DNA from 4 places in the Micromonospora sp. NPDC049171 genome. Region 3 is predicted to be linked to each of the others. Evidence: riboswitches for the same ligand, from Rfam matches in the RefSeq annotation. Region 3 holds a riboswitch; each other region holds the start of a gene.
The links. Region 3 has a riboswitch for cobalamin ahead of cobN (cobaltochelatase subunit CobN). Riboswitches for the same ligand answer to the same signal wherever they lie in the genome.
Positions count from the first base shown of each region.

Region 1: linked by a shared signal. The riboswitch ahead of bluB (5,6-dimethylbenzimidazole synthase) and the one ahead of cobN (cobaltochelatase subunit CobN) in region 3 are both predicted to bind cobalamin.
Region 2: linked by a shared signal. The riboswitch ahead of AB0B14_RS07605 (ribonucleoside-diphosphate reductase subunit alpha) and the one ahead of cobN (cobaltochelatase subunit CobN) in region 3 are both predicted to bind cobalamin.
Region 4: linked by a shared signal. The riboswitch ahead of AB0B14_RS00635 (acyl-CoA thioesterase) and the one ahead of cobN (cobaltochelatase subunit CobN) in region 3 are both predicted to bind cobalamin.

Region 1 covers NZ_JBEZDJ010000007.1:115,814-121,625, forward strand. Annotated here, with positions in the region: gene asnB (asparagine synthase (glutamine-hydrolyzing)) at 1-723, shown strand, start outside; gene AB0B14_RS11355 (SdrD B-like domain-containing protein) at 1,106-2,146, opposite strand; cobalamin riboswitch at 2,279-2,479, shown strand; gene bluB (5,6-dimethylbenzimidazole synthase) at 2,509-3,138, shown strand; gene AB0B14_RS11365 (aminoglycoside phosphotransferase family protein) at 3,905-4,780, shown strand; gene AB0B14_RS11370 (MFS transporter) at 4,879-5,812, shown strand, end outside.
Region 2 covers NZ_JBEZDJ010000004.1:259,555-265,366, reverse strand. Annotated here, with positions in the region: gene AB0B14_RS07620 (ATP-binding cassette domain-containing protein) at 1-363, shown strand, start outside; gene AB0B14_RS07615 (FadR/GntR family transcriptional regulator) at 424-1,146, opposite strand; gene AB0B14_RS07610 (enolase C-terminal domain-like protein) at 1,155-2,549, opposite strand; cobalamin riboswitch at 3,113-3,329, shown strand; gene AB0B14_RS07605 (ribonucleoside-diphosphate reductase subunit alpha) at 3,524-5,812, shown strand, end outside.
Region 3 covers NZ_JBEZDJ010000008.1:111,552-117,363, reverse strand. Annotated here, with positions in the region: gene cobN (cobaltochelatase subunit CobN) at 1-2,750, opposite strand, end outside; cobalamin riboswitch at 3,081-3,210, opposite strand; gene AB0B14_RS12630 (MBL fold metallo-hydrolase) at 3,559-4,266, shown strand; gene AB0B14_RS12625 (hypothetical protein) at 4,278-4,613, opposite strand; gene AB0B14_RS12620 (RNA polymerase sigma factor) at 4,732-5,313, shown strand; gene AB0B14_RS12615 (hypothetical protein) at 5,306-5,812, shown strand, end outside.
Region 4 covers NZ_JBEZDJ010000001.1:174,928-180,739, forward strand. Annotated here, with positions in the region: gene AB0B14_RS00620 (Dyp-type peroxidase) at 1-1,148, opposite strand, end outside; gene AB0B14_RS00625 (copper chaperone PCu(A)C) at 1,172-1,771, opposite strand; gene AB0B14_RS00630 (copper resistance protein CopC) at 1,837-3,987, opposite strand; cobalamin riboswitch at 4,118-4,332, shown strand; gene AB0B14_RS00635 (acyl-CoA thioesterase) at 4,460-4,972, shown strand; gene AB0B14_RS00640 (zinc-dependent alcohol dehydrogenase family protein) at 5,081-5,812, shown strand, end outside.

The DNA of each region.
Region 1 (5,812 bases), on a different contig from region 3:
GCGTTGTCCGGCGAGTCCGCGGACGAGGTCTTCGGCGGTTACGCCTGGTTCCACGATCCGGCCGTGATCCGTGCGGACACGTTCCCCTGGATGGCCGCGGTCCGTGGCGCCCCGGGTGACCCTCAACCGCCGAGCCTGTTCGCGCCCGATCTGAAGCTCGACCTGCCGGGCTACCAGGACGCGGCGTACCGGCAGGCGCTGACCGAGGTCGACCACCTGCCCGGCGAGGCGCCGGAGGAGTACCGGATGCGCGAGATGTTCTACCTCAACCTCACCCGGTTCCTGCAGGTGCTCCTCGACCGCAAGGACCGGATGAGCATGGCCCACGGCCTCGAGGTGCGGGTGCCGTTCTGCGACCACCGGCTCGTCGAGTACGTCTACAACGTCCCGTGGAGCCTCAAGGCCTTCGACGGGCGGGAGAAGAGCCTGCTCCGCGCCGCCACCGCCGACGTGCTGCCCGCCTCGGTGGTGGCCCGGCGCAAGAGCCCCTACCCGACCACTCAGGACCCGGCCTACGAGCGCATGCTGGCCGACCGGACCAGGGCTGTGCTGACCGACCCCGGCGCGCCGGTGCGGGCACTGCTCGACGACAACCGCGCCCGCGCACTCGCCGGTGCCAAGCTCGAGGGCGGCGCCCTGGCGGCGGCCCGGCGCAGTGTGGAGATGCTGCTGGGGCTCAACGAGTGGTTGAGTCGCTATCCGGTACGTCTGGAGCTGAACTGACCGGCGCTCCCCCACTCTGCTAGCCCGAATGGAGATGATCATGCGGGTGGTGGTGATCCGCAGCTGGACGCGCCTGCGACCCGGTTGCCGGAGACCGGCCCTCAAACTGACCGACGGGGAAGAACTGGCTTGACCCAGACGGATATATCGGTGCTGGGGGAAAGCTCGTGGGCGAGGCCCTGCGGCGTGATCGCGACACACCATGAGCTCAACCAGGGTCCAACAGTTCAGCGGCAGTCGCGCGGATCGCGCCGTGAGTACGGCCGGAGTCGCGGTGCCGAGGCTCCAGCGAGGTGCTGGAGCCTCGGCGTCCTTCGCCTTGCTCGACGTAGCGGGGGACGCTACAGCGGCCGTGTTCGGCCGCTGGGGCGATCTCGGTCGATCAGGCCTGCAGGCGTACTCGGCGGCGTCGTGCGACAAGCACCAGCGCGATGCCGACCGCGACGGCGACCGCAGCAGCGCCGACGAACAGCATGGTGTTGTCGCCGGTGACCGGCAGGCCCGGGCCGGTGCTCGACGACGCCGACGGTGACGGCGTCATCGAAGTCGGCGTCGTCGTCGAAGTCGGCGTCGAGGTCGGCGTCATCGTCGAGGTCGGCGTCGCCGTCGAAGTGGGCGTCGGCGTCGGCGTCGTCGTCGTCGAAGTCGGCGTCGGCGTCGCGCTCGGCGAGCTCACGGCGACCTTCTTCGCCGCCACGAAGACGCGCGGCTCGTCGCTGTCGTCGGCCCTGACCTGCGCCAGAGTGTGGTCGTCCGCGCCGTTCTCGCCGGCCAGGATCTTCCAGCCCGCCGGGGCGGTGAAGGTCAGCAGGACGTCGCCGGCGGGGAGGCGGGCGAAACGGAACAGGCCCTTGGCGTCTGTGCTGGCCTCGGCGTACGTCGTCTTGCCGTCGGCACTGGTGGCGACGACCTTGACACCCGGGACGCCAGGCGTCCGGGGCGTCCACTCGGCGTCATAGGACTCACCCTGGAAGACGTAGCCGCCGAGATCGTCGAAGACGCCCGCCACCAGCAGCCGCACGCTGGTGATGTTGTCGGCGTCGTTGGCCTCGCCGTTGTCGGCGGCAAGCGAGAAGGCAACGAACCCGTAGCCGGACTGCCACGCCACATGGTTGGTCTTGCCGGTGATCTGAACGGTCTTGGTGGCGCCGGCGGCGAGGTCGAAGCCGGTCGACAGCTCACCGTAGGCGACACCGTCGACGCCCTCGCTGTCGCCGCCGGTGTAGTGCACGTGCCTGGCGTCGACAGAGCTCTTGTTCTTCACCGTGACCGTGATGGTGAAGGTCTCGCCCTCGGCGTAGTTGGCCTTGTCGGCGGCGGAGGTCACCGCGATATCCGGCTTGGGCTCGGCGGCCAGGGCGGCCGCTGCCGGAAGAACGGCCACGAGCACGCCCACGAGGGCGGCGGCGGCAAGTTTGCGCATGGAGGTCTCCGTAATGGGGGCGGGAATCAGCGCGATGCTAACGGCTGGGCGAGTCGCTCCGCTGTCCCAGGACCGCCGGAACACCTTTGGCGAGACAGGCCCCGGGCTCGTCGGGGGCCGCTATGGTGCACGGTGGCACAAACGTTGCGAGGTGCCCCGCGCCAGTGGGGAGAATCGGGAAGCCGGTGTGAGTCCGGCACGGGCCCGCCGCGGTGACCGGGGAGCTGCCACCCACGCGTACCAGACGCAGCCACTGACCCTGCGGGGTTGGGAAGGCGGGTGACCAGCGTAGATCCGGGAGTCCGAAGACCGGCCTCGCGTCATCGACCCCGTCAGGGGCACGAGCGCAGCGGGAGCCTGCCATGAACACCGGACTCTACGAGACCATCCACCGCCGCCGGGACGTACGTGCCCAGTTCACCGGGGCGCCGATCCCGGACGAGACGTTGAACCGGATCCTCACGGCGGCGCACGCCGCACCGAGCGTCGGCCTCTCCCAGCCCTGGGACTTCATCCTGGTCCGCGATCCCGAGCTGCGGCAGGAGTTCCACCAGCACGTACAGCGGGAACGGGACACCTTCGCGGCCACTCTCGACGGTGCGGCGAAGGAACGCTTCACCCGGATCAAGATCGATGGTGTACGCGAGTCGACGTTGTCGGTCGTGGTCACATACGACCCGCAGCGGGGTGGACCGGCGGTGCTCGGCCGTCACGCGATCGCCGACGCCGGCCTCTACTCGGTCTGTCTGGCAATCCAGAACCTGTGGCTGGCCGCGACCGCCGAGCAACTCGGGGTTGGTTGGGTCTCGTTCTACCGGGAGCCGTTCCTGCGCGACCTGCTCGGCATCCCGGCCACCGTCCGCCCGGTGGCGTGGCTCTGCCTCGGCCCGGTCACCCATCTGGAGCAGACGCCGGACCTGGAGCGGCACGGCTGGCGCCAGCGACGCCCGGTGTCGTCGGTGATTCACCACAATCGCTGGACGATGGAGTGACCGAGTTCTGCCGACGCCGATCCAGGGGCCCCCGCTGGCCGAACAGCCGTTCGTGCCCAGGAAGCCTCCGGAGCGAGCAACGGTCGACGGCCTGGTCGGTGAGCCCGTCCGCGGGGCGGCGGGTCAGGAAATGCCAGCACTGCTACGGCCAGGGCCAGCACGGCGACGGCGGCGCGCTTCAACTGTGGGTCTGACGGAAGAACCGGCCGCCGCAGTGCCGGCGGATCCGAATGCCTCACTTTGCACTGACGGAGATGAAATCAGGGTCGACTGCCGTCTTATCCGGACCTTCGCCGCCATCGATCCCTACGGCACCCCTTACCCACTGCGATCAGCACGATCGCCGCGAAAATGCCGCAATGACGACGAAGTACATAGCAGCGGGTAATCAGATCAATACAACGAGGCTAGACATCTATAGATCATCATGAGAGGCTGTTGCAATGCGGGGGGAGTTCGGGGATCGCCGAATTGGTAACCATTTGTGACGAAGCCGCTCCCACCCGTCTCCACCTCACTTAATCAAGAGACGGTCGCAGGAGGAACCGGTCCAGCAACAACTCTTCGTGTCTTTATCGCGCCGCCATGCCGGCTTGCGGTCTAATTGCCGGCACGGACGGTACACCCTGCGCTGACTCACTCTCGTGAGCCCTGGGGCGAGAGTTTCGCATGTCCACAATCCTCGGCATTCTCCGTCGGACTGACGGTACCGAGGTGCACCTGAATGGCGCGACAACGGAAAGCGACTCACGGAAGGTGACCACCCTTGCTGGATCTGGAAGAGATAACTGCGCGGTTCCAGTCGATCGCCGACTACGCGCGCTCGGGAAAGGTGAACCATCGCTGGTTGAGTTCGCTGCCGGAGCAGTTGGCGACCCTGGCCCGCGAGTGGGACCTCGAAATCGGCGCCGAGCTCGGTTCCGAAATCGGCGCCGACTTCTCCTCGGGCGTCTCCTCGGTGGTGCTGGCCTGCACCGGCCCCTTGGGCGACGCGGTGTTGAAGCTCGCGCCGGACTCGTACGCCCTCGCCGAGGAGGTGGCGATGCTGCGGCAGTTCGCCCCGAGCGGACGGGTTCCGGCAGTCCTCGCCGCTGCCAAGGGAGCGGTGCTGTTGGAGGCCATCAAACCGGGCATTCCGGTGGAACAGCTTCCGGAGGCACCGTCCCCCACCGACTACGCGTTGTTCCTCAACGAGCTGCACTCGGCCGGCGATCCGGAGAGCGCGCCCCGGAAGGCCGCCGACTGGCTTGAGCTGATGTACGGCTGGACCGAGCGGGGCGGCCTGGACGTGACGGAATCGCGCCGGATCACGGCGGAGCTCTTTTCCGCACCAGCGGAACGGGTGCTGTTGCACGGCGATCTGCACCTCGGCAATGTTCTCGCGTCCGACACCAGGGGTCTGGTGGCTCGTAGTCCGATTGCCTGTGTCGGCGAACGCTGCTTTGACGCCGCCGATTATGTGCTTGAGGGTTGGGATCGGTCCGCAATGGTGTTTCGGCGTGACGAGTTGGCGCGGGCTGCCGATCTCGATCCCGACCGGCTGGACGCCTGGTGTCGGGCGCTCGCTCCACTCGGGGCGTCGCGCTCCAATACCCCGGAACGCATCGCGGAACTGCTTGCATTCGGGCGAGGTGAGTATTGATGGCCAGGTCCGGATCCAGCGTGTCGGGCTTTCTCACGCGGTTGATCCCTGCTGACTCCCTGCGCCGGAGGCTACTGGCGATCCGACTCGCCGGGGCAATGGGAAAAGGGGTGTTCCTCAGCGGCAGCGTCGTCTACTTCACCCTGCACGTCGGGCTGTCGGCCGCTGAGGTGGGGATTGGCCTGTCCGCGGCGGGTTTCGCCGGACTGGTCTCCTCGGTGTTGTTCGGAATCATCGCGGACCGGATGCGGAAGCGGACGTTGTTGTTCGCGCTGTTCGCGGCGGTCGCCGTCGGTTTCGGCTTGTATTCCGTCGTGGAGAGCGCGGTCGAGTTCTACGTACTGGTGATGCTCATCGCGTTCCTCGACTACGGGATAGGCCCGACCGAGAATGCGATGGTGGCGACGCTCATCCCCGACGGGGAGCGGGTCCGCCTGAACGCCATGATGCGGACGGTCTTCAACATCGGTTTCAGTGTGGGCATCGGGATCGCCGCGGTCGCCGCACTCAGCGAGCGCCTGCTGGTGCTGATCCCGGTGGGAGCGGCCGTGCTGCTGGGTCTCGCCGCGGCACTGGTGACCCGGTTGCCGGTCGGCGCTCCCCGGAAGGCGGCCACCCGGCCACGCCCCTTCGGCGCGGTGCGGGACCTGCGGTTCCTCGCCGTGGTGGGGTTGTCGGCGGTCCTCGCCTCGCACATCACGGTCCTCATGGTGGTGCTGCCCCTGTGGACGCTCAATCGGACCTCGGTCCCACCCTTCCTCGTCCCGCTGATGTTGGTGATCAACACGGCGTTCGTGATCCTGTTCCAGGTCCGCGCGAGCAGGGGCGCGGAGACGGTGTCCGGCGCTGCGCTGACGGGCCGGCGTGCGGGGCTGTGGATCGCGGCCGGCTGCGCGGCGGTGTCCGTCACCGCCTTCGTGGACAACGCGGCCCTGGCCGTGGTGGCGATCGTCGTGACGGTGTTGGTCGTGTCGATAGCCGAGGTGCTGCAGGCGGCCTCGGCGTGGGGAATGGCCTTCGGGCTGGCTCCCA
Region 2 (5,812 bases), on a different contig from region 3:
CAGTTGGGTGTGCGGATCCCCCGGGTCACCACCCCGATCGCGATGTTGTCCGGTGGGCAGCGCCAGTGCGTCGCGGTGGCCCGCGCCATCATCTGGGCGACGAGCGTGGTCATCCTCGACGAGCCCACCGCGGCGCTCGGTGTCGTGCAGACCGGGCGGGTGCTCGACGTCGTCCGGCGCGCCCGCGATGCCGGCATGTCGGTGGTGCTGGTGAGTCACAACATGCCGCAGGTGCTGGAGATCGCCGATCGGGTCGAGGTGCTGCGGCTCGGCCGTCGGGCGGCCCGGCTTCGTGCCGATGAGGTCACCACCGACGACCTGGTCGCGGCGATGACCGGCAGCACCGGCGCGGATCGGGACTAGGGAGTGTGTTTCGGAAGTGCTGGCTGGCCCAGCACTTCCGAAACACTCCGGGGCGGGTGCTCAGAACCGCGTCGGCTCGACGGTGGCGTCGGCGTCGTCGGGTTGCCCGTGCAGCGACTCCTCCACCCCGATCAGGTGGTTGGCCATGCGGATCCGCGCGCGTTCCGGGTCGCGTGCGACGAGGGCCTTGAGGATCGCGACGTGCTCGTCGTGGGTACGCCGGTCCGCGCCCTCCTCGTGCAGACTCCGCCAGAGCCGCCCGCGTAACGTGCGCCCGGCGAACGCCTCGATCAGGCCGACGAGCACCGGATTGTCGGCGTGCACCGCGATGATCCGGTGGAACGCGATGTCGATCTCCATGATCCGTTCGTGCTCCTGCGGAGACCGTCCGGCGATCCGGGCCGCCTCGTCGAGCAACTCCGCCGCCTGGGCGAGGGCCTCGTCGGTGATCCTGGTCGCCGCCAGGCGGGCGGCCTCGCACTCCAGCAGTCGTCGGACGATGTGGATGTGCCGGGTGTCGCCCTGGCCCTGGAAATCCACCACGAAGCCCATCGGGGCCAGCAGTTGCGGCGCGTCGAGGTTGGTGACGTAGGTGCCGTCACCCTGGCGGATGTTGACGATGCCGAGGATCGACAGGGCCGACATCCCCTCGCGTAGCGAGCCCCGCGAGACGCCGAGCGACTCGGCGAGATCCTTCTCGATGGGCAGACGGTCCCCGGGCTTGAAACGCCCTTCGAGGATCATCCGCTTGATGCCGTTCACCACCTCGTCGGTGCGCGACATGACACCCCCTAGCGGCCGGCGGGGGTGGCCGCCCCACCCGCGATCACGTACGGCTTCGGAGATGACACGGTAGTCGGGTCTGTCGCCGTCCAGTAGGTGCCGTCCGGGAACCGGTAGCGCTCGACCGACTCGGGGCGCATCCGGGTGGAGTAGCCGGGCTGGTGGGGCAGGACGTACCCGCTGCCCGTGCCGGTGTCCCGGATGACGCACGGGTCGGTGAAGTGCTCGTGCAGGTGGTCGACGAACTCGGTGACACGGTTGGTGAGGTCGCCCGAGATCGCGACGTAGTCGAGCACCGACACGTGCTGGACCATCTCGCACAGGCCGACACCGCCGGCGTGGGGGCACACGGGGATGTCGAACTTCGCGGCGAGCAGCAGCACGGCGACGATCTCGTTGATGCTGGCCAACCTGCCGGTGTCCAGTTGGCAGAAGTCGATGGCCCCGGCCTGGAACAGCTGCTTGAACATCACCCGGTTGTGGCAGTGTTCGCCGGTGGCGACGCCGATGGGCGCGACCGCGCGACGGATGGCGGCGTGGCCCAGGATGTCGTCGGGGCTGGTCGGCTCCTCGATCCACAGTGGCTCGAACCGCGCCAGGGCCGTGACCCACTCGATGGCCTGACCGACGTCCCACACCTGGTTGGCGTCGATCATCAGATTGCGGTCCGGGCCGAGGATCTCCCGGGCGATGCCGCAGCGGCGGATGTCGTCGTCGAGGTTGGCGCCCACCTTGAGCTTGACGTAGCCGTAGCCGGTGTCGACCGCCTCCTGGCACAGCCGGCGCAGCTTGTCGTCGCCGTAGCCGAGCCAGCCGGCCGAGGTGGTGTAGGCGGGGTAGCCGGTCCGGTCGAGCTCGGCGAGACGGGCGGCCTTGGTGCTCTCCTTGGCGCGCAGGATGGCCAGTGCCTCGTCCCGGGTCAGCGCGTCGGACAGGTAGCGCAGGTCCGCGATGTCGACGAGCTGCTCGGGGGACATGTCGACGAGCAGCCGCCACAGCGGCTTGTCGGCGACCCGGGCGACCAGGTCCCACGACGCGTTCAGCACGGCGGCCAGCGACAGGTGGACGACGCCCTTCTCCGGGCCGAGCCACCGCAGTTGGGAGTCGGAGGTGAGCAGGCGGTAGACCGCGCCCATGTCCGCCGCCATCGTCGCGACGTCCACGCCGACGAGGCGCTGTGCCTGATGGACCGCCGCCGCGACGACGATGTCGTTGCCGCGACCGATGGTGAAGGTCAGACCGTGGCCCGCGAGTGGCGCGCCCGTGCTGTCGACGCCGTCGGTGTGCAGGACGACGTAGGCCGCCGAGTAGTCGCCGTCCTTGTTCATGGCGTCGGAGCCGTCAGCGGTCAGGGAGGTGGGGAAGCGGACGTCCTCGATGGTGACGGCAGTGATCTGCGGCATGCGCTCCTCGCCCGGCTAGGCTAAAGATCAGATGATCTCTGCGAGTATACGGAGGGCTAATCCGGCACGTCAACGACGTCGATCACCTGTGAATCCAAGACATCCAATGTTTCGGTCCCGATGCGAATGCGTCAGCGCGCTGTCCTCCCGGTCGCCGCATCCGGCCCACGGGCCTCGGCAGCGGCTGCGGCGAGATTCGTGGCGCTGGTAGACACTCTGCGGCGCGACGGCACGTCGTCGTTCACGGACTGTTGATGTGCGCCCGGCGGGATTGGGATATTGCTGCGAGAAGTGGATAGTGCGCGCGGAAGATTGGATGTCCACTTCAGATTCTGACATTGATGGCCGGAAATAAATAGGGATCCTTACGTCTGGAGACTTAATACATCACACCTTTCCGCATGACGGCACCTGCTCGATGTCACGTCCGCGCGGGCGTGGGCTGCCGCCCGCCGGCCTGGTTCGGCGCGGGTCCGGGCGAGCCGGTGACGACCATCACCAGTCACGGCGCCGACACGCCCGGGACCGACATGTGGGGTGTGACAACCGCAGCGTCCCTATATATGGTGTCGAGCGCAGCTGGTTCGGCCGTTCATCCCGAGCGGTCGAGGCAAGAGGGAACCCGGTGGAAATCCGGGACTGTCCCGCAGCGGTGAGTGGGAACGACAGCCGTCATGAGCACTGGGCCACCAATCGGTCTGGGAAGCGACGGCCAGTAGGAGACCGGCGACCCGGTCGTGCCCGCGAGTCCGAAGACCTGCCAGCGCGCCGTGCACCCGCACCCGGGTGGGCGGCGGTCCGAGGCCGCGTGGGACGGCCGACGCCACCTGACCCGCGCCTGCCCGGCGTGGCGTCCGCCGGTGTCTGTCTCCACGCGTCCGAAGGCCATCAGGTCTCGAACTCGCGAGGAGTGAGTGGTGACAGTCACCGAGGTAGTCCCGGCAAGCGGCGACGCGGTCCTGCGGCGGACGCCGATGCAGGTCCGCAAGCGCAACGGCACCACCGAGTCCGTGGACGTCAACAAGATCGTCCGGGCGGTCGAGCGGTGGGCCGACGACCTGACCGACGTCGACCCGATGCGCGTCGCCACCCGCACGATCAGCGGGCTGTACGACGGCGCGACGACTGCCGAGCTGGACCGGCTGTCCATCCAGACCGCCGCCGAGATGATCGGTGAGGAGCCGCAGTACTCCCGCCTCGCGGCCCGGCTGCTGGCCGGCTACGTCGACAAGGAGGTGCGTCGGCAGGGCGTCACCTCGTTCAGCGCGGCGATCCGGGTCGGTCACGCCGAGGGCCTGATCGGGAACGACACCGCCGCGTTCGTCGCCGCGCACGCCGCGATGCTCGACGACGCCATCGACACCGACGGCGACCGGAGGTTCGAGTACTTCGGCCTGCGCACGGTGTACGACAGGTACCTGCTGCGCCACCCCACCAGCCGGCTGGTGCTGGAAACCCCGCAGTACTGGCTGCTGCGGGTGGCCTGCGGGCTGTCCCAGACGCCGGACGAGGCGGTCGGCTTCTACCGGCTGATGTCCAGCCTGGCCTATCTGCCCAGCTCACCGACGTTGTTCAACTCCGGCACCCGGCACACCCAGATGTCCTCCTGCTATCTGGTCGACTCTCCGCGCGACGAGTTGGACTCGATCTACCAGCGGTACGCCCAGGTCGCCAACCTGTCCAAGTTCGCCGGCGGCATCGGCATCGCGTACTCCCGGGTGCGGTCCCGGGGCGCGCTGATCCGCGGCACCAACGGGCAGTCCAACGGCATCGTGCCGTGGCTGCGCACGCTGGACGCGAGCGTCGCCGCGGTCAACCAGGGTGGCCGGCGCAAGGGCGCGGCCTGCGTCTACCTGGAGCCGTGGCACCCGGACGTCGAGGAGTTCCTGCAACTGCGGGACAACACCGGCGAGGACGCCCGCCGCACCCACAACCTGAACCTGGCCAACTGGGTCCCGGACGAGTTCATGCGCCGGGTCGAGGCCGACGAGATGTGGTCGCTGTTCGACCCGCACGAGGTGCCCGAGCTGCCCGACCTGTGGGGGGAACGGTTCGACGCCGCCTACCGGCAGGCCGAGGCGCAGGGTCGCCACGTGCGGCAGGTCCCGGCGCGGGAGCTGTACGGCAAGATGATGCGCACCCTCGCCCAGACCGGCAACGGGTGGATGACCTTCAAGGACGCCGCGAACCGGCTGTGCAACCAGACCGCCGAGGACGGCAACGTGGTGCACCTGTCCAACCTGTGCACCGAGATCATCGAGGTGTCCAGTGACGCCGAGACCGCCGTGTGCAACCTCGGCTCGGTGAACCTCGCCGCGCACCTCACCGACGGCGGCATCGACTGGGACCGGCTGCGCGCCACGGTTCGTACCGCGGTGACCTTCCTCGACCGGGTCATCGACATCAACTACTACCCGACCGCGCAGGCGGCGGCGAGCAACCCCCGCTGGCGGCCGGTCGGACTGGGGCTGATGGGCCTGCAGGACGTCTTCTTCGCGCTGCGACTGCCGTTCGACTCCCCGGCCGCCCGGGAGCTGTCCACCCGGATCAGCGAGGAGCTGTACCTGACCGCGCTGGAGACCTCCGCCGACCTGGCGCGCCGCTTCGGCGCGCACCCGGCGTACGCGCAGACCCGGGCCGCGCGGGGCCAGCTCCAACCCGACCTGTGGGGTGTCGAGGGTACGCAGACCGCGCGCTGGGCCGCCCTGCGGGAACGGGTCGCGGCGGACGGGCTGCGCAACTCGCTGCTGGTGGCGGTCGCCCCGACCGCGACCATCGCCTCGATCGCCGGGTGCTACGAGTGCATCGAGCCGCAGGTGTCCAACCTGTTCAAGCGCGAGACCCTGTCGGGGGAGTTCCTCCAGGTCAACACCGCCCTGGTCCGCGAGCTGAAGGCCCGCGGCCTGTGGACTGACCGGATCCGCTCGGCGATCAAGCGGGCGGAGGGGTCGGTGCAGGACATCGCGGAGTTGCCGGCCGGCGTCCGGGAGTTGTTCCGGACCGCGTGGGAGCTGCCGCAGCGGGCGCTTGTCGACCTGGCCGCCGCCCGCGCCCCGTTCATCGACCAGTCCCAATCGCTGAACCTGTTCCTGGCCGCGCCGACCATCGGCAAGCTCTCGTCGATGTACCTGTACGCCTGGAAGGTCGGGCTGAAGTCCACGTACTACCTGCGCTCGCGCCCCGCCACCCGGATCCAGCAGGCCACCGTCGCGGTGCTCGCCCCGGTGGCGGCCGACGCGGAGGCGCTGGCCTGCTCGCTGGAG
Region 3 (5,812 bases):
GCGGTCGGCACCACCTCGATGCCGGTGACCCGCCGGGACCGTTCGTCCCACACCGGCCGGCAGCCGAGCAGCGCGAGCACCTCGGCGATGTCGTCGCCCTGGGTGCGCATCGCGCTGGTGCCCCACACGGTCAAACCCACCGAGCGGGGGTACGCCCCGGTGTCGGCGAGGTGCCGGGCCAGCAGCGAGTCGGCGAGGGCCACCCCGACGTCCCAGGCGTTGCGGCTGGGAATGGCCTTCGGGTCGACGGAGTAGAAGTTGCGCCCGGTGGGCAGCACGTTGACCAGGCCCCGGGTGGGTGAGCCGGACGGGCCGGGCGGCACGAACCGGCCGTCGAGCGCGCCGAGGGTGTTGGTCAGCTCGTCGGTGGTCCGGCCGAGCCGGGGCACCAGCTCGGTGGCGGCGAAGTGCAGCACGGCGGCGACGTCCGGGATCGGCTGCCCGGTCACCTCGGTCACCACCGCGTCGACCGCGTCCACGGCCCAGCCCAGGGTCTCCATGCCGAGGACCAACCGTCGGGCCAGGGCCTCGATCAGGTCGATGGCGTCGGCGGCGGTGCCGGCCGGCCCGTCCACCACGTCGGTCAGCGCGGTGGGCAGCGCCAGTCGGTCGCCAGGTGCCGCGAGCAGCGCCTGCTCGTCGAGGGAGTACGCGACGGCGAGCGCCTGCCGCAGACCGGGCAGGGCGTGGGCGCCTCCCCAGATCTGCGGTGCGCGCAGCACCGCGAGGACCAGGTTGACCCGGGGCTCACCGGTGGGCGCGTCGGCGAGGATGTGCAGCCCGTCGCGGATCTGCACGTCCTTTACCTCGCACAGGTACCCGTCGAGGTGCAGCACGAACTCGTCGAAGTCGTCCGCGTCGGGCATCGCCTCGGCGTGCAGGTCGTGGTGCAGTTCGGCGGCGCGTACGAGGTCCCAGATCTGCGCCCGCACGGTGGGCACCTTCGCCGGGTCGAGGGCCTGCACGGTGGCGTACTCGTCGAGCAGTTGCTCCAGTTTGGCCAGGTCGCCGTAGGTCTCGGCGCGGGCCATCGGCGGCACCAGGTGGTCGATGACCACGGCGTGCGCCCGCCGCTTGGCCTGGGTGCCCTCGCCGGGGTCGTTGACGATGAACGGGTAGACCAGCGGCAGGTCGGTGAGGACCGCGTCGGGCGCGCAGTCGGCGGCCAGGCCGAGGCCCTTGCCGGGCAGCCACTCCAGGGTGCCGTGCTTGCCCAGGTGCACCACGGCGTCCGCGCCGAAGCCGCCGTCCGCGCTCGGTGCGGCCAACCAGCGGTACGCGGCCAGGTAGTGGTGGCTCGGCGGGAGGTCCGGGTCGTGGTAGATGGCGATCGGGTTCTCGCCGAAGCCGCGCGGCGGTTGGATCAGCAGCACCACGTTGCCGAAGCGCAGCCCGGCGAGGACGATGTCCCCGCTCTCGGTGTACAGCTCGCCGGGCGGCTCACCCCAGTGCTCCCGCATCCGTTCGCGCAGCTCGGCCGGGATCTGGTCGAACCACCGCCGGTACGTCTGCCCCGGTATCCGGGCCTCGGCGGCGGCCAGTTGTTCCGGGGTGAGCCACTCCACGTCGTGGCCTCCGGCGGCGATCAGCGCGTGGATCAGCGCGTCTCCGTCGTCGGGCACCGGGGCGTCGCCCAGGTGGTAGCCGGCGGCGGCGAGCGCGGCGAGCAGCCGGACCGCCGAGACCGGGGTGTCCAGCCCGACGGCGTTGCCGACCCGGGAGTGCTTGGTGGGGTACGAGCTGAGCACCACGGCGATCCGCTTGTCGGCGTTGGGCACGTAGCGCAGCCGGGCGTGGCGTACCGCGATCCCGGCGACCCGGGCGGCCCGCTCGGGGTCGGCGGCGTAGACGGACAGGCCGTCGGCGTCGATCTGCTTGAACGAGAACGGCACGGTGACGATCCGACCGTCGAACTCGGGGATGGCCACCTGCATCGCCGCGTCCAACGGGGACAGCCCGGCGTCGCTGGCCTCCCACTGCGCCCGGGTGCTGGTCAGGCAGAGCGCCTGGATGACCGGCACGTCCAGGGCGGCCAGCGCGCCGACGTCCCAGGCGTCCTCGTCGCCACCTCCGGAGGCGTCCGCGGCGACCGCACCGCCGGCGGCGAGCACGGTGACCAGCAGCGCGTCGCAGCGGGCGAACAGCCCGAGCGGGCCGGCGCCGGTGGTGAGCCCGCGCAGCGAGCCGCAGAAGATCGGCAGCGGGTTGCCGCCGGCCTTGTGGACCGCGTCCGCGAGCACGTCGACGAACCCGGTGTTGCCGGCGAGGGCGTGCGCCCGGTAGAAGACGATCCCCACGGTGGGCCGGTCCGGGTCGGTCGGGTGTTCGCCGTGCACGCCGTACGCCGGGGTGGGGGTGGGCGGGGCGAACCCCTCGCCGGTGAGCAGCACCGTGTCGGAGAGGAACCGGGCCAGTTGCGCCAGGTTGTCCGGCCCGCCCTCGACCAGGTACGCCAACGCCTGGGTGACGACCCCGGACGGCACTGTGGAGATGGCCATCAGCTCCGCGTCGGGCAGCGCCTCGCCACCGAGCACGACAGTCGGCACCCCGGTGCCGAGCACCTCGGCGAGGCCGTCCGGCCACGCCTGTCGACCGCCGAGCAGGCGTACGACGACGAGGGCGACCCCGTCGAGCAGGGCGGGCACCTCGTCGGCGGCGACCCGCGCGGGGTTGGCGAGCCGGTAGTCGGCGCCGCTGGCGCGGGCGGCCAGCAGGTCGGTGTCGGCGGTGGAGAGCAGCAGGATGCGCACGGCGGGCTCCGGAGAGTGACGCCCTGGCCGCTGCGGAGGCGACCTGGACGAAGCGGGTGGGTGCGGCGTCAGCCGGTACGACGGCGCTGCCGGACTCGTCGACGCGGGCGTCGGAGCCGGTCAGCGGCGGGCGCTCGGCTCAGCGGTACCGGAAGCCAGCGGCCTGGCGCGCGTCGAGGCAACCGGCGCCAGACGTGCGGGCGCGGCCGGTTCCGGATGCGGTGTGTCGCCCGCGATGCGGATCATGACGATGCTCGTCGATGAATGAGACGCCGTGCGTCATCGGGTCCTCCTCGGGTGTCCACGCCCTGGGGTACGTCCCGACGGCCGAAGTATCCTGGCTTCCGGATCGACGCTCTCCCCCGGCCTTCCAACCGCAGACACACGGCCGTGACTCACGAGGGGGGATCGCTCCCCGGTGACAGTGGCGGGACCGCGTCGGAATCGCACCGACTTCCTTCACTGCCGTCAGGCCGCGAATGCTGCCACACCGCCGCGCCGCCGGTCAACGCCGGTCCGGCCCCGCCAGGCGGGCGGCACTCATCGAGCTTCGGCGATTGGCGCGAGCGCGACTCCGCACGGCGCAGTGCCCCAGATCAATGCCGACGTCCTTTGCTCTGCATACCTATCTGCACCGGTGACGCTCCGTGTCTGGTGCAGATAGGTATGCAGAGCAAAGGATGGCCGAGGGACTCTGACCTGCGCCGATCATCCGGCCGCGCGGTGCCGGTCGACATCCTCACCTAGGATCGGCGGCCACTGGCCCAACGTCCGCGATCAATCTCGGGGGTCGATCACCATCGTCGCCATGCGATTCCACCACCTCGCCGGTCGGGTCTGGCTCTGTCCGGGCGATCCCGACCCGGACGCGGTCCAGGCCGGCGTCGCCGTCGTCGCCGACGAGCGCGGCAGTGTGATGATCGACGCTGGGCAGAGCCCCGCGCACGCCCGGGAGATCCAGGCCGCGCTGACCGCCGCCGGCCTGCCGCAGCCACGCTGGCTCGTCTACACCCACCACCACTGGGACCACGTCTGGGGCGCCTGCGCCTGGCCCGACCTGGAGATCGTCGGGCACGAGTCGGCCGTACCGTTGCTGCGCGCCGAGGCCGCCCGCCCGTGGAGTCACCACTATCTGCGCGAGCAGGTACGGGCCGATCCACGCCTCGGCCCGAGCTTCCGGGCCCGGGCGCTCGCGGTGGACTCCTGGGAGGGGTTCGCCGTCCTGCCGCCGCGCCGGACCTTCGCCGACGTGGCCGAGGTGCCGGTCGGGGTTCGGCTGCGTCACGTCGGTGGCGGCCACGCGCCGGACTCGACGGTGGTGCTGGTGCCGGACTCGGGCGTCATGCTGCTGGGCGACTGCTTCTACCCGCCGCCGGCACACCTGCGCCGCCCGGAAGACGGCCTCGACTTGGCCCTGGTCCGGCGACTGCTCGACGACACCTACCACTGGTACGTCTCCAGCCACGCCGAGCCGATGACACGTGAGCAGGCCCGCGCGGCCGTCGGCGCCGGCTGAGCGGTCGAGCCTCAGCGGGCGTGGCGCTCCGGGTGGGCCCGGTTCCACACCCGCATCCGTTCCGGGTAGCCGGTGCGGCCCGCCTCGTACAGCGGCACCGCGTGCTTGCGGGCGATGGACCCGGCCGCGCGTGGTGTGCCGGTACGGCGACGGATCCACTCGCCGTCGTGGGCGATCGCCACCACCGTGGTGTCCGTCGCGGTGGTCTCCGGCTCCAGGTAGAACTCCACCCCGCGCCGACTCGTGACGAACGCCTCCAGGGCGGCGAGATCGTCCCGGGTCGCCTCCCGGTCCAGCTTCGTCGGGGTCGCCTCGGCACCCCGTGACCGGCGACTGAACCAGCTCATGCCAACCCCTTCCCTCGACGCCCTCCAGTGCAGCACCGATTCCTGGCAATACGCTGCACGCCCGATGGGAGACAGCTGATCCGACGAGGGCTGGAACCCGCGGCGGGTGGGCGGTGTCATGAGTGTGATCCGAACGGAGGTTCCCCTGGACGACGACGCGCTCGTCACCCGCGCCCGCTCCGGTGACCTGGAGGCGTACGACCTCCTGGTCGCCCGGCACACCGCGTCCGCCTACCGGACGGCGGTGCTGCTCGGCGCGGGCTCGGACTCCGAGGACGTCATCCAGGAGGCGTTTGTGAAGGCGTACCGCAAGCTGTCCCGTTATCGGGGCGAGTCGTCCTTCCGGTCGTGGCTGCTCGCGATCGTCGCCAACGAGACCCGCAACCTGCACCGCTCCCGGGGCCGACGCGACGGACTCGTCCTGCGGGCGGCGGCGGCGGACCCGATGTCGGAGATCACCGAGGATGGGGCGGTCGACGCGGTCCTCGCCGGGGAGCGCCGCGCCGCGCTGGTGCGGGCCCTGCGTCAACTGCCGGTACGGGACCGCGAGGTGATCGTCTGCCGGTTCTTCCTCGATCTCAGCGAGGAGGAGACGGTGGCGGCGCTGGGCTGGCCCCGGGGCACGGTGAAGTCGCGCACCTCCCGGGCGCTGGCGAAGCTTCGCGGCCTGCTCGATCGGGAGGAGGTCCGGCATGGGTGACCTCGAACGGGAGCTGCGTGAGCTGTCCGCCTGGCTGGACACGCCCGAGCCGCCCGACGTGCGCGCCCCCGTCCGCGTACGGCTGCACCGGCCCGTGCGCCGGTGGCGCCCGCTCGCCGCAGCGGCGCTCGCCGCCCTGATCGTGGCGGTGTTGCCGCCGACCCGGGCCGCCGTCGCCGACGCCGTCACGGGGCTGCTGCGCTTCGCCGGCGTCAGCATCGCCACCTCGCCCCCGTCGACGCTGCCCAGCGGTGCTGCCTCGCCGTTGCCGGGGCAGCGCCCCGCCGGCCTGGACGAGGCACAGCGGGCGGTACGGTTCCCGATCCGACTGCCGGCGAAGCTGGGGCCGCCCGAGCGGGTGCTGGTCGCCGACCCCGACCCCACGGGCACCTGCCGGGTGGCGACGTTGCTCTACGACGGCGGCGCGCTGCGCGTGGACGCGTTCGACGGTCGCCTCAACCTGTCCTTCCACAAGGAGGTCACCCCGCCGGGAGCGGAG
Region 4 (5,812 bases), on a different contig from region 3:
GACCCGATCGGCGTGGTCCACTCGTTGAGCAGGTCCCGGTCGGCCAGTCGGCGTTGGATGGGCAGGTACTGCCGGGCGATGTCAGCCTGGTACGACGTGAAGATCAACCCGCTGTCGGCGTGGCCCTCGGCCGTCGGCACCCCGTCGTAGTTGTAGGGCCGGCGCAGGATCTTCAGCCGGTCGTCGGTGACATGCGCCCGGGTGAGGTGCGAGAAGTCGGGAATGACGGTGAGCCCGTCGGCGCCGGTGGCGGCGAAGTCGGGCTCGTCGTGCTCGGCGGTGCCGGTGAGCGGGGCGCCGGTGTCGAGCCGCCGCCCGATGGCCAGCTCGCGATCGGCGCGACCGAGCAGGTCCCAGGTCTCCATGTTCATGCTGATCCGCCGCACCACAAGCGTGGTGCTGTCGCGCAGCCACGCCGGGCCGTCCGGCACCCAGAGGGCGGTGTCCAGTGGGGTGCCGGGCCGGGGATTGGCGGTGCCGTCGAGCTGGCCGAACAGGTTGCGTTGGGTGTGGCCGCCCAGCTCGACGCCGGGGCTGCGCCGGAAGCCCTGCTGGACCCACCGGACGGTGGCGAACGGCCGGCTGTCCTTGATCAGGACTCGTTGGGCGTGGGCGACGGTGACCGCGTCGTCCGCGCAGATCTGCACCAGCAGGTCACCGCCGGACCAGGCCGGCTGGAGGCGGTCGACGCGGAACGAGGGCAGGTCGGTGACCGAGGCCGGCCGGCGGTCGTCCACACCGGCGGCCCGGTACAGGCCGGGCCCGAAGCCGAAGGTCACGGTCAGCCGTGCCGGCAGCAGCCCGAGTTCGGCCTCGGTGTCGGCAAGCGCGGGTTGGCCCTGGGTGAGACGGGCCGCGTCGTCGGTGAGCAGCCGCAGCATCCGACCCAGCGCGGCCCGGTCGGTGCCGGCCCGCAGGGTGAACGCCACGAACGAGGCGTGCGCCTGTGGCTCGGTGGCCACGCCGGCCTGCCGGGGGCCGTGGAACGGCTCGACCAGGCCGCCGACGGTCGCCGCCAACGTCGTGTCGGCGGCGGTCGCCGGCGGTGGCTCGGTCCTCCCAGCGCGGGTCGCGGCGATCGCGGCCCCGCCGGCCAGGACTCCACCGGCGGCCAGGGCTCCGCCGGTGAGCAGTCCACGCCTGCTCACCGGCCGCACGGGTGGTGACTCGGTCACGACGCCGGGCTCATGCTCATTCCCGGCGTGGCACTCATGCCGGTCACGGGCGCGCCGTGCCCGGGGGCGTAGCTCTCCTGCGCGCCGGTGAACGGCTTGACCACCGCGGTGAACTGCTGGGTCCTGCCGTCGGCGAAGGTCAGCGTGACTGACAACTCGTCGCCGGCCTGGACGGGCTTGGTGAGGTTCATCAGCATCAGGTGGTCGCCGCCGGGCTCCAGGGCGTGCGTGCCCCGGGCCTTGACGACGATGCCGCCCTGCTTCTGCCGCATGACCATCTTGCCGTCCTGCATGGCCATCTCGTGCAGCTCCATCGACGACACCGAGGTCGTGGCGCGGGTCACCGTGACATCGCTGTCGCCGTTGTTGACCAGGGTCCCGAACGCCGCCGTCATGCCCTTGTCGGCCGCCTTCACCCACGGGTCACGGATGCCGACCACGCCGGCGTCCGGGTTGGCCGAGGCCGACGCGGACGGGCCCGGCTGTGCGGTCGCCGGGGAGTCGGACGAGCCGCAACCCGCCGCACCCGCCGCCAGGATCGCGGCGGCGAGGACGGTGACCGAGCGGCGTAAACCGAGCGGGCTGGTGGTGCGCATGTGTTCTTCCTCCGTTGATCGCTGCTGGCTGTTTGGTCGGCCGCAGCGGGGAGAAAGTTCCGGTCTCAGGGCACGTTGATCGTGAACTCGGCGGTGTGCACCTTCCCGGCGATCTGGAAGTCGAAGAACGCCCGGTACCGGCCCGAACTCGGGGCGGTCAGCCAGAACTTGACCGACCCGTCGACCAACTCCTGCTCGGGGTGGACGTGCACGTACCCGAGATCGCCCTCACGGACGACGACCAGATGCCCGTACGCGCCCAGGTACCGCTCCAACTGGGCGGGAATGGTCGGGTCGGCGCTGACCTGGAAGTGCATCGGCGCTGTCACCCCCACCGTCGGGGTGCCGTTCATCGACACCGCGTACGGCCCGGCCGTCGCCTCGGCCCGCACCGGCGGCAGCGCGGTCGGGGTGTGCGCGCCGGGCACGGTGTGGTCGACGCCCAGCACGAGCGGGATCTGCGTGCCGTTGGTCGCGGTGACGGAGAAGTCGGCGTAGACGCGGTAGCCGCCGGGCCGGGCCAGCGTCAGGGGGACGCTCCAGGTGCCGTCGGGCGCCATCGTCGGGTGCAGGTGCTGGTAGCCGGACAGGTCGCGGCCGACCACGATCATGTGCAACGGCTTGTCGTGCACGACCGCGAAGCGGGTCGCCGGCTGCCGGTCGGTCCCGACGATGCGGAACCGGTAGTCGGCGCGTACACCGGGGGGTTGGGTCCGCTCCAGCGGTTGCAGGGTGTAGCCGCCGGCGCTCACCGTCGTGCCGGTCGCCAGCGCCGCGCCCGTCGCGTCGTCACCCCGATGCGTGTGCGGCCCCGTACCGGACGAGTGTTGGTGCCCATCGGTCGCGGAGCCCTCCTGCCCCGCGGTGGCCGGACCGCCCGCGGGCTGTCGGGCGTCGCGGCCCGCCGGGGTCTCGTCGCCGGTCCCGATGCGGGCCAGCCCGAACCCGGCCAGCAGGGCGAGCACCAGCCCGCCGACGAGCAGCGCCAGGTGGGTGTTGCTCAGCCGGGACCCGGGCGTCGCGGCGGCGAGGTCGGTGTCGGGCCGTGGTCCGGAATCGACCGCCGGCTCGTCGTCCGTGCTGGCGAGGGGCTTCTCCACCTGATCGGTCGGCGTCGGCTCGACGGTGACGCCCGTGCGGGCCGTGACGACCGTGTCACCCTTGCGCGCCGCCGGCACGGTGGCGGGCCGCCGCCTGTCGCTAGCGGTACGCGCGACGACGCCGGCCGCCGCGCCGACCTCGCCGGCCGTGCCCCCGCTGGTCCTGCCGCCGCCGGCCTGGGCCCCGACGGTCTTGCCAGCGCCGGTCTTGCCAGCGCCGGTCTTGCCTCCGCCGGTCCGGTCCCCGGCGGCCTTACCCCCGACGGTCTTGCCGCCGGTGGTCTTACCAGCGCCGGCCCGGTTCGGAGCACGGGTGCCACCGCCGCGTCGACCGGAGGTCGCCGCCGAGGTACGGCCCCGGCCGGTGGGTGTGCCGGCGGAAGCCGATCGGCGACGCCAGACGACGAACCCGGCCACCGCCCCGACTGCCGCGACCAACGCCAACCCGGTCCAGGCCAGTGCGCCGGGACCGCTCTTGTCGGTCGACCCGGTCTCCGGAGCCGCCGCAGCCGGCGGGGTCGACGGATCGTCCGCCGTGGTCGGCACCGCAGACGCCTGCCCGGACGTGTTGTGCTGCTCGGCCGCGGCCACCAGCGCCGGGTCCGGCTGGGTCGACGGCGGGCTCCACCCCTTCGGCGCTGCCGTCACCCGCCCCTCGTAACGGAAGGTCAGGGTGCCCCGCACGGCGTCGCCGTCCGAGGCGACCGACAGGTAGCTCACCGAATACTGGCCCTTGGCGGGCAGGTGGGCGACGGCCACCACCGCGGGGAACCCCGTCGTGTACTCCCGAGGCTCGAACTTCCCGTTGACCAGGAAGTACTCCCGTACCGGCTTCTCCAGCGGCTGCGGCTCCCCCGGCGACCAGCCGTTGTCGACACGGGTGCCGCCCGGGGCGGTGATCGTGAAGAACGCGTTGGCGGCGGCCTTCTCGGTGAAGAGGAGCCGCACCGACGTCAACGGCTCGCGCACGGTGGCGCCGCTCGCCGGTGTGGACGTGGCGAGGGTCCCGTGCGCCGCGGCGGGTTGGGTGGACGCGAGGAGGGCGACCGCCGAGGCGAGGAGGAACGCGAGGAGGCCCGAGACCACCCGCCCGCAAGTCTGGGGGAGACGACGCATCTGGATATCCTCACCCGCGCGAGACTTTTTTCAAGAGGTGACGATCTTCTTCCTCGAACGACAAAAGTCGACGATGCGGTCATCCGCCGCCGCGGCCGGACGCCCCGGGTGGACAGATCCCCAGGCCAGCTATGCTCCCCGCGGCGCTGGTTCGCCCCGTCGTGACCGGCTGGGCGTCGTAAGAGGGAACCCGGTGGAAATCCGGGGCTGCCCCGCAGCGGTGAGTGGGAACGACCGCCGTCATCAGCACTGGGCCAGTGGCCCGGGAAGCGACGGCCAGTAGGGGACCGGCACGACCGGTCGGGCCCGCGAGTCCGAAGACCTGCCGGCGCCGCGTACACAACCGTGTGCGCTGCCGTCGGCCTCGCGGGTGGGCTGAGCGGGTGACCGGCCGTGCGTGTGGTGCGCGGCCAGATCCTCGTCAGCGTGTCCGCGAACCGGCGGTGTGGGTTCCGAGGGACGGACTACCGCTGTGCACGACACCGCCACCATCGCCGGCCGAGCGCCGTCGGCGTCGCACCTGACCCTGTCGCAGATCATGGACCAGCACCACACCAACCTGATGGGTACGGTGCACGGCGGCCGGATCCTCAACCTCATCGACTCCGTCGCCGGTGTGGTCGCCGCCCGGCACTCCGACGGGCCGGCGGTGACCGCCGCCATCGACGAGACGGCGTTCCTACGCGCGGTGCGGGTCGGCGACGTCGTACACGTCGACGCCCGGATCACCTGGGCCGGCCGCAGCTCGATGGAGGTGGCCGTCAAGGTCACCGCCGACCGGTGGGACCGGGCGGTGCCACCCACCGACGTGGCCACCGCCCACCTGGTCATGGTCGCCATCGACGACGACGGCCAGCCTCGTACCGTGCCGCCGCTGCTACCGGAGACCGACGGGGACCGGCGACGCTACCGGGAGGCGGAGATCCGCCGGAAGCACCGGCTGGCGCTGCGACGCGCGTTGCTCGACGGTGCCGAAGAGGACTGACCCGCGCCCGGCCCGCCCGTGGCGGCGCTGGCGTGGTCCGAGGAACCCGCCCCGCCGCCGGTCCGGTCGGATAACGTCCACGTGAAGACTCGATCACGGAGAGTGTGGATGGTTATGCGCGCTGCGGTGCTGCGGGAGTTCGACGTTCCACTGACGATCGAGGAGATCGATCAACCCACCCCCGGGCGCGGGCAGGTGCTGGTGCGGATCGTCGCCAGCGGCGTCAACCCGCTCGACACGAAGATCCAGGCAGGAAAGGCCGCGCACGCGCGTGTCCAGCCTCCTGCGGTGCTCGGCCTGGACCTCGCCGGCGTCGTCGCGGCAATCGGCACGGAGGTGACCGGCTTCGCGCCCGGAGACGAGGTGTACGGGCTGTGCGGGGGCGTGGGCGACCTGCAGGGTTCGCTGGCCGAGTACGCGGCCGTGGACGTGCGGCTGCTGGCCCGCAAGCCGGACACCCTCTCGATGCGGGAGGCCGCCGCGTTGCCCCTGGCCGCGATCACCTCCTGGGAGGGGCTCGTCGACCGGGCCGGGGTCCGCGCCGGGCAGAAGGTGCTGGTGCACGGCGGTGCCGGCGGTGTCGGCTACGTGGGCGTGCAGCTCGCCCAGGCGCGCGGCGCCGAGGCGTACGCCACGGGCGGGCCGGCGAGCATGCGGGTCATCGAGAGCCTGGGCGCCGTGCCGATCGACTACACCACAAGCAACGTCGAGGAGTACGTGCAGAGATACACCGACGGCGAGGGGTTCGACATCATCGTCGACAACGTCGGTGGCCCGACGCTCGACGCGTCGTTCGCGGCGGTGCGCACCTATCACGGGCATGTCGTCAGCGCGCTGGGC